3 regions of the Bradyrhizobium sp. CIAT3101 genome follow, and region 1 is predicted to be linked to each of the others. Evidence: riboswitches for the same ligand, from Rfam matches in the RefSeq annotation. Region 1 holds a riboswitch; each other region holds the start of a gene.
What was found. Region 1 has a riboswitch for glycine ahead of QA645_RS39845 (D-amino acid dehydrogenase). Riboswitches for the same ligand answer to the same signal wherever they lie in the genome.
Positions count from the first base shown of each region.

Region 2: it holds a riboswitch for glycine, as region 1 does, so the genes downstream of both, QA645_RS16355 (D-amino acid dehydrogenase) here and QA645_RS39845 (D-amino acid dehydrogenase) in region 1, are expected to answer to the same signal.
Region 3: it holds a riboswitch for glycine, as region 1 does, so the genes downstream of both, gcvT (glycine cleavage system aminomethyltransferase GcvT) here and QA645_RS39845 (D-amino acid dehydrogenase) in region 1, are expected to answer to the same signal.

Region 1 is NZ_CP121634.1:8,555,221-8,559,380, forward strand. It holds gene QA645_RS39840 (D-aminoacyl-tRNA deacylase) at 1-737, opposite strand, end outside; glycine riboswitch at 1,497-1,596, shown strand; glycine riboswitch at 1,600-1,687, shown strand; gene QA645_RS39845 (D-amino acid dehydrogenase) at 1,750-2,997, shown strand; gene QA645_RS39850 (Lrp/AsnC family transcriptional regulator) at 3,705-4,160, shown strand, end outside.
Region 2 is NZ_CP121634.1:3,495,205-3,499,364, forward strand. It holds gene QA645_RS16345 (ABC transporter permease) at 1-75, opposite strand, end outside; gene QA645_RS16350 (ABC transporter permease) at 94-1,035, opposite strand; gene QA645_RS16355 (D-amino acid dehydrogenase) at 1,217-2,530, opposite strand; glycine riboswitch at 2,598-2,723, opposite strand; glycine riboswitch at 2,727-2,831, opposite strand; gene QA645_RS16360 (M20/M25/M40 family metallo-hydrolase) at 2,927-4,057, opposite strand.
Region 3 is NZ_CP121634.1:3,331,203-3,335,362, reverse strand. It holds gene alaS (alanine--tRNA ligase) at 1-1,716, opposite strand, end outside; glycine riboswitch at 1,940-2,028, shown strand; gene gcvT (glycine cleavage system aminomethyltransferase GcvT) at 2,175-3,323, shown strand; gene gcvH (glycine cleavage system protein GcvH) at 3,336-3,704, shown strand; gene gcvP (aminomethyl-transferring glycine dehydrogenase) at 3,866-4,160, shown strand, end outside.

The DNA.
Region 1 (4,160 bases):
TCCGACACGAGCCAGTGGTTTGGTAGGACGTGACTAGCCGCGATCGCGGGTCGATCGCGCGACTGCAATACCGCGTTCGTGAAGCTCGGCTCGAAGTGAACACCTCCGATGCAGAGCACGGAATGTACCGGTTCCTCAATACGATCGAAAATTCGCAGTAGGGATCGCGCCAGCACTCGAGCTGCAAGAGGATGTGCCCAATCTTCGGGCGAGCTTCCGATCTCGACATCGACAGCCGAAGGTGGCAGGTCAGCGAGACGGGTACCAGCATCACCAGCCTTGACGCCCGACCAATGAGTCGCCTCGAGATAAGTGCGATAGGGGTCAAGACCGGAAGCGACCCGCTCGGCTTCGATCGCCAGAAGAAGTCCCCGCGTAATCCGAGGGTCGACCGCGCTGAAGGTCCCCGTGCCCAGATCGCCGGTCGTTTGAACCGAGAAGATTGCGTTTGGCGCATTGGCGCCCTCGTGCCAGTTCACGATGCCAATAACGTTGGCATCACCGAACCGATCATTGAACATTGGCGCGTAGCGCGCATAGTCGTTACTTACGACCTCGTTCGTGGCCACGATCGAAATTCTGGCATCATGCAAGCCAGCAACTTCGCGGACGGAGTGCCCATCGACTTCAAAACTCGTTGGAACTAGAGCGCAATCCGCCTTGAGAGCATCCAGAACGTGCCCCGCGACCGGGTCCTTTTCTCCATCGACGCAGAAGACAAAGACGGCATGTCTCATCGAGGTCCTCCGCCGAGTTCTAAGCAGATCGAGAGCGTGGGACGTCTATCTTCAACTTGGCGCCGTCGTCTTTTCGATTTTGTCGGAAAACACCCTGCTCTTCGCCCGGAACTGCGAGCTTGCAGGGCGAGAGCGAGCGCGCGGGAGGCGATTAACTCAAGCCCGAATAGCGTCACAGCAGCGCCACCCGCAAACTGGGCCCTGTTGCGGCCGGCATGTTTGGCGGAGCATGGACTGGAAATCGCGCGAAACGAAAAACGCGGCAGCGGATCGCCGGACCAGCAACGAACTTAACCTGGTTGCGCGACGAACAAGGTCGAATCCTGCCGCCATATGCCACAGACGTCGACGAAAGTGGTGTGAAGAGCCCCTCATCGAGCATAGCGATCGCCTCAGGCGTGCAGGCCTCCATTTTGGCTCGACTTTGAAAGAGATGCATGAAAGGCACTAGCTTTGTAGGGTCCTACACCACCGCATATTTATTAGAGCGTCGCCACGCAAACATTGTGCGTTCTTTTCAGGATCCCGCAGTATTTCTGCGCTAGCCGCGGATAGCTCGATGGAAACCACTGGGACATCCAGCGAATGCAATCCTCAAAAAGCGAGATCAGCATAGTACCTGGCAATAAGCCACCTGCTAATCTTGGTGGGGAGCTTGGGCAAACATCGAGTTGCCGCTTACGCCGCCGATTTTTGGATCCGACGATTCATCGCGGCTTGACAGGGAGTGAGTGCGTCTGAGACTGTCATCGTGTCTGATGATGGTGTGCGGGAGAGCGCGATAAGCCTGCAAAGGCGTATCACCGCCGACGGAGCAACTCCCCAAGGAAACTCTCAGGCCCAGGACCGCACACCGAGGACGATCTGGAGAGAGGTGCCGGTCAGCACCCACCGAAGGGGACCGTAATCCACGCGGATTGCGGAGAAAGCTCTCAGGTGCACGGACAGATTTGGGGACGGAGACATGGCGAAGCCATTTCACCGTTCGTTCAACCCTGTCTTGGAGCGCACGATGAGCACGATCGTCATTATTGGATCCGGTATTACCGGAGTTACAACTGCCTATGCCCTGGCCCGCCGCGGCTATTCGGTGACAGTCTTTGATCGCCAGCGCTATCCGGCGATGGACACTTCGTTTGCGAACGGCGGCCAATTATCGGCAAGCAATGCCGAGGTCTGGAATAACGTCGCAACGATCGTAAAAGGCTTGAGGTGGATGCTGCGCAAAGACGCACCACTGTTGCTGAACCCAAGGCCCAGTTTTCACAAATATACTTGGCTGGCAGAGTTCGTAAGCCAGATTCGAAACTACCGCCACAACACGATCGAAACGACGAAGCTAGCGATAGCTGCTCGCAAGCATCTTTTTGAGCTAGCCGATCGGGAGAGCATCGATTTCGACTTGGAGCGGCGAGGAATTTTGCACGTTTATTCGAGCAAGTCCGACTTCGATGCGGCCTCTCGCGTGAATCAGTTGCTGCTCAAAGGCGGATTGGATCGCCGTCCCGTGACGCCCTCTGAAATGCTTGCAATAGAGCCAGCTCTGCGCGATCAGTATTATGGTGGCTTCTTTACCCCGTCTGACTCAACCGGCGACATTCACAAGTTCACGCGCGGCCTCGCTGCGGCTTGCGAGCGAGGGGGCGTACGCTTCGTCTTTGATGCAGATATCTGCGGCATTCGGTCCGATCGAGACGGTGTGGTCGTACACTGGAAACGAGGTTCGTTGAAGGAAGAACTCAATGCCGAACGCGCAGTGGTTTGCGCGGGAGTCGGCAGCCGCCGCATTGCTTCAATGCTGGGGGACAACATAAACATTTATCCCGTCAAGGGCTATTCCATCACGGTAGAGCTGGGAGACGAAACGAGCCAAAAGGCTGCGCCTCGTGTCAGCCTCCTGGACGAGGCTACCAAGATCGTGACCAGCCGGTTAGGAGAGGATCGCTTCCGGGTCGCCGGGACCGCCGAATTTAATGGCGAAAACCGCGATATCCGCTGGGACCGAATTAAGCCCCTGATACGGTGGGTGGAGCGATCGTTCCCGGATGTATCCACCGCGCAGGTGGTGCCATGGGCGGGCTTGCGTCCTATGACACCTAGCATGATGCCGCGGGTTGGCCGAGGCAAACGCTCGAATATCTTCTACAACACCGGCCATGGCCATCTCGGTTGGACATTATCCGCTGTCACAGCTGAAATGATCGCTGATGTCATTGCCGCAGATCGCAGCAATACTCGGCTGAGCGAATCCGTGCCCTGATCCTGTTGAGTGGGTCCTGGTCCATGCTCCCGCCGATATCGGGGCGGGAGCATGTCGATTGACAGCGCCGAAGCGGATTTTGCAGTCGCTCTCGAAGGATGATGCGACCTTCAGTACCGGGCGACGTGCTTCCCGCAATTCATTGCTTAGGTAAGCCCCTGTGGACCACTTGGTACGTTGCTTCCGAAAGCCTTGTATGACGCAGTTGTTGCGACCGTTCCCGAATTGACGCCGACCAGATGGGGCCGCATGAACGACGTCATTTCTTAGCAAGGCGTACGCAGCACACACCGTGAAGTGCCGTGGCATTTAGGGGCAGGACGCAGCTTTGCGCGGAGCGAATCGAGCGCGCCAAAGCCGTTCCGCCCCGCCCACCCGAGCGTAAAACCAACCCGATCCAACGACACGTCGTCCCGAAACACCGAGATGCATCGCCAAGCTCAAGTCTCGTCGACTCCCCAACTGCTGCGGAGCGACGCCTGCTGTGCGCCCAGCTGACGCTTATCTTAGAGAAGTCTGCATTACGGGACGAAGGGCGTTTCGAAGGGCATTTTACAAGCCATGCAGCATATTTCTTGTAATTGCCGTTAGATCGACGATACTGATGTCATAAAGAGCGTTTTCGACGACATTTGTCTGATTTTAGATGTTTTTCTGCGGAAGTTGGCGATCTTTTGCAGGATCTCCTCTTAAGCCTGGAGCTTGTTATGAGGTACGACCGAATCGACGCTCACATCCTGGAGATCGTGCAAAAGAATAACCGTCTCACATCCGAGACGATTGGCGAACTGGCCGGGCTTTCCGCTACCGCCTGTCAACGCAGGCTAAAGAGGCTTCGGTCGGACGGCATTATCGAGGCTGACGTTTCGATCGTTTCGGCCAAGGCGGTCGGAAGACCTATTCAGATGCTAGTGCTGGTGACATTGGAACGAGAGCGCTCGGACATCATCGACAGGTTTAAAAAGGCGATCAAGTCATCCGCTGAAGTCGTCAATGGGTTTTACGTCACAGGCGATGCTGACTTTGTCCTATACATAACCGCACGCACCATGGACGACTATGAGCAGTTCACGCGGCGATTTTTCCGTGAGAACCCCGATATCAAGGGCTTCAAGACCATGGTGGTCATGGACCGGGTAAAAGCAGGATTTGCTATTCCAATT
Region 2 (4,160 bases), 4.3 Mb from region 1:
GGTGAGGAAGCCGAAACGCGGCCGCAGCGGCGACGTGATCGGGATGGACGACTGGGGAAGGGTATCGACTGACATCTTGTTGTTGTCCTTGCCTCAGTACCGGATCCGGGGATCGAGCAGCGTGTAGGCGACGTCGATCAGGAGGTTGACGACGACGTAGATCAGCGACGTCAGCAGGATCATCGCCTGGATCACCGGATAGTCGCGCGCCAGCACCGCATCCACGGTGAGGCGGCCGATGCCGGGGATGTTGAACACGCTCTCGGTGACGACGACGCCGGAGATCAGGAGCGCGAAGCCGGTGCCGATCACGGTGATCACGGGCACGGCGGCGTTCCGCAGCGCGTGCCGCATCATCACCGCGACCTCGTTGATGCCCTTGGCGCGCGCCGTTCGCACGTAATCCTCGCCGAGCACATCGAGCATCGCGGCGCGCGTCATGCGCGCGATCAGCGCGATGTAGATGAAGGAGAGCGCGCAGGTCGGCAGGATGATGCGCTCGAAGAACGCGCCGAAGCCGGCAGAGATGCTCTTGAAGCCCTGCACCGGCACCCAGCGCAAATCGATCGCAAAGACCTCGATCAGGACATAGCCGACCACGAACACCGGCACCGAGAAGCCGAGCACGGACAGGCCCATCACGAAACGGTCGATCCAGGTGCCGTGCTTCCAGGCCGCGATGACGCCGAGCGGCACCGCAACGATGACGGCGAGGATGATGGTCGACAGCGCGATCGAGATCGACGGCTCGACGCGCTGGCCGATCATCTTCATGACCGGCAGGTTGGAAATCAGGGAGGTTCCGAGGTCGCCGTGCAGCAGCTTGCCGACCCAGGTGACGAACTGCACGATCAGGGGTTCATTGAGGCCGAGCGAGGTGCGGATGCGCTCCAGCCGTTCAGGTGTCGCATTGTCGCCGGCGAGGATCGCGGCGGGGTCGCCGGGCGTCAGCCGCAGCAGCAGGAACACGAACAGCGCCACGACGCCCATCACGGGCACCGCAGCCAGAACGCGGCGAATGAGATAACCTAGCATGCACCTATCTCCGGCTGCAGATTGTGGGGGGCCGAGAGGCGCCCGTGGATTCGGTCGTGTCTATCATGCGCGCCTGTCTCTCGGGCTGGAAGACCCGGCCGGAGAGCCGTCCTCGTGGGGCAAATTGTGTGCCAAGGGCAGGGCGGTCGCAAGGGGCCGCCCCGCATCGATTTGCGACCACTCAGGATGCACGACGCATCTCGCGCTCAACCCCAAGTTCGCCCCGAAATGAGGGGACGGTTGGCGGTGCGTTGAGCCCGCGCCAGCCGTCGATGGTTCCGGCGATCATCTGCGCGGTCGCGGCCGACAAGGTCCAGCCGAGATGGCCGTGGCCGGTGTTAAAGAACACGCCGGGCATCCGGCCCGCGCGCACCACCGGCATCATGTTCGGCATCATCGGCCTGAGCCCGGCCCACGGAATGATGCGAGACGTCTCGACCGCCGGAAAGTTGCTGCGCACCCAGTCGACCAGCGGCTGCACGCGATCGGCGCGGATGTCGCGGTTGAAGTCGTTGAACTCGGCCGTGCCGGCCACACGAAAACGATCGGCGCCGAGCCGGCTGGTGACGATCTTGGCGGCCTCGTCGAGCAGGCTGACGGTCGGCGTCGCATTGCGGCTCTCGGCAGTGTCGAGCTGGATGGTGATCGAATAACCCTTCACCGGATAGACATTGACGCGCTCGTCGAGCATCGCCGCGAAATGACGGCTGGCAACGCCGGCGCAGACCACGACGCCATCGACCTTCAGCATGCCGCGCGCGGAGGCGACCGCGTCGCTTGCGCTGAGATCGGCCCAGCCGATGACGAAGCCGCCGCGAGCTTGCGCGATGGAATCGATATTGGCCTCATGGATGAAGGTTGCGCCGCGCCGCTTGCAGGCCTCTGCCAGCCCGCGCGTGAACTTGTGGATGTCGCCGGTGGCATCCGACGGCGTGTAGAAGCCGCCGTAATAATCCTTGCGCAGCGTCGGCTCGATCGTGCGGATTTCTTCCGGCGTCACCGGGTGGCGATCGAGTCCGCCTTCCTGCAGCAGCGCATTGACGCGCAGGCCGGATTCAAAACCCTTCTTGTCGTGATAGATGTGGAGGATGCCGCGGCGTTCGAGATCGAAGTCGATGCCTTCGCGCGTCGCGATCTCGAACAGGTGCTTGCGGGCTTCGATCGCGAGCCGCGTCGTCAAAATCGTATTGGCGCGGTAGTTGCCGATATTGGCGACGAACTCGCTCATCCACGAATATTTGTGCCAGTTCGGCCGCGGGTTCATCAAGAGCGGCGCATCGCGCCGGAACATCCAGCGCAGGCCTTTGAGGATCGTCGCGGTGCTGTTCCACACCTCGGCATTGCTGGCGGAGAGCTGTCCGCCGTTCGCAAACGAGGTCTCCATCGCGGCGTAGCGATGCTTGTCGAGCACCGTGACCTTGTAGCCGCGTTCGAGCAGGGCATAGGCGGTCGTCACGCCGGTGATGCCGGCGCCGATGATGGCGATATGTGTCATGTTGAGCAGGGGCTCCCGTGAGTTAGGATAGGCTAACCGCCGGCCCGAAAGCCGTTGGCGGCGCCCCATCTGTCACGGTTACCTGAGAGCTTGATCCGGCACGGACCTCGACGAGGCAGAACCTCACGAGACCTGCGCAGACTATCCCCTTCGGTGGACGTCACGACGTCGATCGTGCCGTCTCTCTCCAGATCGTCCTGACGATACAGTCCTTTTGCCTGAGAGTTTCCGGGGCGGTTGCTCCGTCGGCGCCGCAATGAAAGCTGGATGCCTTCATTGCGATCTCTCCCGCATCGTCGCGTGGACCATCGAGCAGTACGATGCGCCTCATTTTTAGACAAGGCTAAATTTCATCCGCGACTGCCAATGCATTGTGCAGTGCGAAGTTGATTCACTTTAGTCGAGCGTCGCCAGCAGTCCCGCCATCAGGCGGCCGCGTTCAACCAGGCTATCGACCTCGATGAACTCTTCGAGCGTGTGGCCATTGCCGCCACGCACGCCGAGGCCGTCGAGCGTCGGGATGCCCATCGCGCCCGTGAAGTTGCCGTCGGAGCCGCCGCCGGAGCTCGCATGCGGTAATTCCGCGCCAAGAGATTTGGCGATGCCGCGCGCCTTTTCATACAGCGCCATGGTACCGGCATCAGGCTCCCACACCGGCCGCGTCACGCCACGTGTCACCTTGAAGGAGACATCATTCGCCGTACCCGAGAGCGCAAGCATCCGTTCGACGCCGCGGTCGAGATCGGCCTGGCGCTTGGCCATAGACAGCGCTTCGCCGGTGGCAGTCGTGGCAACGCAATTGACCCATTGGCCACCATGCACGACGCCGACCGAGAAGGTGCAGTCCTCCGTCGTCATCGCGTCGATCGCGAGAATCTGCCGTGCCATCTCGCGGATCGCCGAGCGTCCCGCCGACAAGGTCGCGCCGGCGTGGCTCGGCCGCCCCGTCGCTTCCAGATTGAAGCGCGCGATCGCGTAACGTCCGGTGGTGACGCCGTTGTCGGCGCGGCCAGGCTCGGGCACCAGCACATATTTGTTGCGCGCGGCTTCCGCTTCGATGATGTCGCGCGTCGAGGGCGTGCCGACTTCCTCGTCCGGCGTGAACAGGATGGTGATCGGAAGCGGCGTGGTGAAGGCCGCGCGCGCCAGCTGCCGGATCGCTTCCAGCGAGAGATAGTTGCCGCCCTTCATGTCGTAGATGCCGGGGCCGTAGCACTTGTTGCCCTCGCGCCGCCATTTCAGCTTCTCGATGGTGCCGACCGGGTGGACGGTATCCATGTGCCCGGCGATCAGGATGCCGGGTTCGCCTTGCCTGGGATGCGGGAAGCGCGCGCGAACGACGCCGCCGAAGCCCTGACGGCCGGCGATGCGCTCGATGGTCGCACCCATGATCGCCATATCCCGCGCTGCGATATCGAGCATGCGGTTGACCGCGCCCGCATCCCAGGTCGGGCTTTCGCATTCCACCCAGGTGCGCAGGCCCTCGAGCATCGCCTCGGAATCGAAGGGAAGATTGGCTGGATTCATCTTAATGTCTCTCAAGCTTCGAAAGATGGAATGCGCATTGCATCAGCGCGGGCAGGACAAGCGGGGAGAGTTGTAGAGCCAAACCGATCTTTGTGGAGCCCGT
Region 3 (4,160 bases), 4.1 Mb from region 1:
ATGGATGAGATGCGTCGCCGAGTGATGCGCGCGGATCGACGAGCGCCTGGAATGATCGACCTCGAGCTGCAGCGCGGCGCCGACCTTCAGCTCGCCGCTCTCCAGCGTGCCGACGTGAACGAAGAAATCGCCGAGCTTCTTCTGCGTGTCGGTGACGCGGAATTTGATGCCGCCCTCGCCCGTCAGCACGCCGGTGTCGCCGACCTGGCCGCCGGACTCCGCATAGAACGGCGTCTGGTTCAGCAGCAGCGCACCGGTGTCGCCGGCCTTGAGGCTGGCAACCTCAGCGCCGTCCTTCACCAGCGCAGACACCACGCCTTCGGCGCTCTCGGTCTCGTAGCCCAGAAATTCGGTGGCCCCGAGCTTCTCGCGCAGCGGGAACCAGATCGCTTCGGATGCCGCTTCGCCAGAGCCCTTCCAGGATTCGCGCGCCTTGGCTTTCTGCCGCTCCATCGCGTCGGTGAACGAGGCCTGGTCGACGCCGATGCCGCGCGACTTCAGCGCGTCCTGCGTCAGGTCGAGCGGAAAACCATAGGTGTCGTACAGCGTGAAGGCGACGTCGCCGTCGAACATGTCGCCCTTCTTCAGGCCCGCGCTCTTCTCATCCAGGATGGCCAAGCCGCGCGACAGAGTCTTGCGGAAGCGGGTCTCTTCCAGCCGCAGCGTCTCCTCGATCAGGTTTTCTGCGCGCATCAGATCGGGATAGGCCTGGCCCATCTCGCGGACCAGCGCCCAGACCAGGCGATGCATCAGCGGCTCCTTGGCCCCTAACAGCTGCGCATGGCGCATCGCGCGGCGCATGATCCGGCGCAGCACGTAGCCGCGGCCTTCGTTCGACGGCAACACGCCGTCCGCGACCAGGAAGGCCGAGGAGCGCAGATGGTCGGCGATGACGCGGAACGAGGCGACGGTCTGCTCGTTCGGTCCGCTGCCCAGCGCCGACGACGTCGCGTCAATCAGATGACGGAACAGATCGGTCTCGAACACGCTGTCGACGCCCTGCATGACGCTGGCCATGCGCTCGAGGCCCATGCCGGTGTCGATCGAGGGACGCGGCAGATCAACGCGCTGCTCCTTCGTCACCTGCTCGTATTGCATGAACACGAGATTCCAGAATTCGAGGAAGCGATCGCCGTCCTCTTCCGGCGAGCCGGGAGGGCCGCCCCAGATATGGTCGCCGCGGTCGATGAAGATTTCCGAGCACGGGCCGCATGGGCCGGTGTCGCCCATCGCCCAGAAATTATCCGAGGTCGGGATGCGGATGATGCGGTCGTCGGAGAAGCCGGCGATCTTCTTCCAGAGTCCGGCCGCCTCGTCGTCGGTGTGATAGACGGTGACGAGCAGCTTGTCCTTCTTGAGCCCGTATTCTTTCGTGATCAGCTTCCAGGCCAGCTCGATCGCGCGCTCCTTGAAATAGTCGCCGAACGAGAAGTTGCCGAGCATTTCGAAGAAGGTGAGATGGCGCGCGGTGTAGCCGACATTGTCGAGGTCGTTGTGCTTGCCGCCGGCGCGCACGCATTTCTGCGACGTGGTGGCGCGCTGATAGGGCCGCTTCTCGACGCCGGTGAAGACGTTCTTGAACTGCACCATGCCGGCATTGGTGAACATCAACGTCGGATCGTTGCGCGGCACCAATGGCGAGGACGACACGATCTCGTGGCCGTTCTCGGCAAAGAAGTTCAGAAAGGTCGACCTGATCTCGTTGACGCCGCTCATGTTCATCCAATCGGGTGTGCTTGGACCCGCTTTCCTGCCATCCAAACCGGTGATTTGGGCTGATATCTGCGGGCCAAAGCGCTTTTAGACAAGGCCAGCTTCGCTGTCCAGAAACTGTGCAGAAAGATCAGAGGGTTGCCGCAGTCGCGCAATCCCGTTGGAAAGCCGCCAGGTGCGCGTTGACAGGCTTGGCCGGGCTGTGGTCTGTACCCATCTGTATCGTACGGCCACGTCGGGAGAGACCGGCTTCATTGCCGGCGCCGAAGGAGCAACCGCCCCGGAAACTCTCAGGCAAAAGGACCGCGTGGCTTTGACGACATCTGGAAAGAGGCGCCGACGGGCTTGAAGCCCGGACTGCGTCCGCCGACGGGATAATACTCTCAGGCACAGCGACAGATGGGGCTTCGACTGGTTGCTTCCGGGGAATCGTCCCCGGGGAACCGCCGAGGACCCCTGCGATGTCCGTGCGTGACGACAAAGACTCCCTGAAACGTACCCCCCTCCACGACCTTCATGTGACGCTTGGCGGCAAGATGGTGCCGTTCGCGGGCTACGACATGCCCGTGCAGTACCCCGCAGGCGTCCTGAAGGAGCACCTTCAGACCCGCTCCTCCGCCGGCCTGTTCGACGTCTCCCACATGGGCCAGATCGCCCTTCGGCCGAAATCCGGCAGGGTCGAGGACGCCGCCCGCGCGCTGGAGCGGCTGGTGCCGCAGGATATTGTGGCGATTGCGCCGGGACGGCAGCGCTACGCCCAGTTCACCAATGCCGATGGCGGGCTTCTGGACGATCTGATGGTCGCCAATTTCGGCGATCACCTGTTCCTGGTCGTCAACGCCGCCTGCAAGGCCGAGGACGAGGCGCATCTGCGCGCGAATCTCTCCGACGCCTGCATCATCGATTCGCTTGCCGATCGCGCGCTGATCGCGTTGCAGGGCCCGAAGGCCGAGTCAGCGCTGGCGAAATTATGTGCAGCAGCGCCCGCCATGAAGTTCATGGATGCCGGCCCGCACGAGGTTGCCGGCCTCCCCTGTTTCGTCTCGCGCTCGGGCTACACCGGCGAGGACGGTTTTGAGATCTCGGTGGCAGCTAGCAATGCCGAGCGCCTCGCCAAGACATTGCTGGACAACTCCGATGTGATGCCGATCGGCCTTGGTGCCCGCGACAGCCTGCGGCTGGAAGCCGGGCTCTGTCTCTATGGCCACGACATCGATACCGAGACGACGCCGGTCGAGGCCGCACTTGAATGGTCGGTGCAGAAGAGCCGCCGCACCGGCGGCGCCCGCGCCGGCGGTTTTCCTGGTGCCGACAAGATCCTCGCGCATTTCGATCACGGCGCAGCCCGCCGCCGCGTCGGCCTGCGCACGGAGGGCCGCGCGCCGGTGCGCGAAGGCGCGCTGTTGTTTGCCGATAGCGAGGGCGGCGAGCCGATCGGCAAGGTCACCTCAGGCGGCTTCGGCCCGAGCCTGAATGCGCCGGTGGCGATGGGCTACGTGCCCACTGCCTCAAGCGCGCTCGATACAAAACTCTTCGCCGAGGTGCGCGGGCAACGTCTGCCGCTCACCGTCGCCGCCATGCCGTTCGTGAAAAACACCTACAAACGCTGAGGACTTCAGAAAATGACCACGACGCTGTACACCACCGACCACGAATGGCTCGCGATCGACGGCGATGTCGCAACCGTCGGCATCACGGATTACGCGCAGTCGCAGCTCGGCGACGTCGTGTTCGTCGAATTGCCCAAGGTCGGCCGCACCCTGAAGAAGGCGGAAGCCGCCGCCGTCGTGGAATCGGTCAAGGCCGCCTCCGACGTTTACGCGCCGATCTCCGGCGAGGTGCTCGAGACCAACGCCGAACTCGCCGCCGAGCCAGCGCTGGTGAACTCGGATGCACAAAGCAAAGCCTGGTTCTTCAAGATCAAGATTGCCGACAAGAGCGAGCTCGGCGGCCTCATGGATGAAGCCGCCTACAAGGCGCATACGGCGTGAGATGAAGCGAACTCTGACCTCATATTCGGTGTCATCGCCCGCGCAGGCGGGCGATCCAGTACGCCGCAGCTTCTCGGTTCAAGCTGTGACGCTTGCGTGTACTGGATGCCCCGCCTTCGCGGGGCATGACGGCGACAGCGAAATCTAAGCGAGGACCCATGATGACCGCGCACCGCAAATCCAATGGCGAGACCACTCCCTTCGCACGCCGCCACATCGGCCCCTCGGCGCGCGATGTCACCGCAATGCTCGAGACCGTCAACGCCAAGAGCGTCGACGCACTGATGGCAGAGACGCTGCCCGCCTCGATCCGGCAGGCCGCGCCGCTCGATCTCGGCAAGCCGCTGAGCGAGACCGAGGCGATCGCGCATATGGCCGAGCTCGCGCGGCAGAACCAGGTTTTCACCTCGCTGATCGGCCAGGGCTATTCGGGCACGATCCTGCCCGCGGTGATCC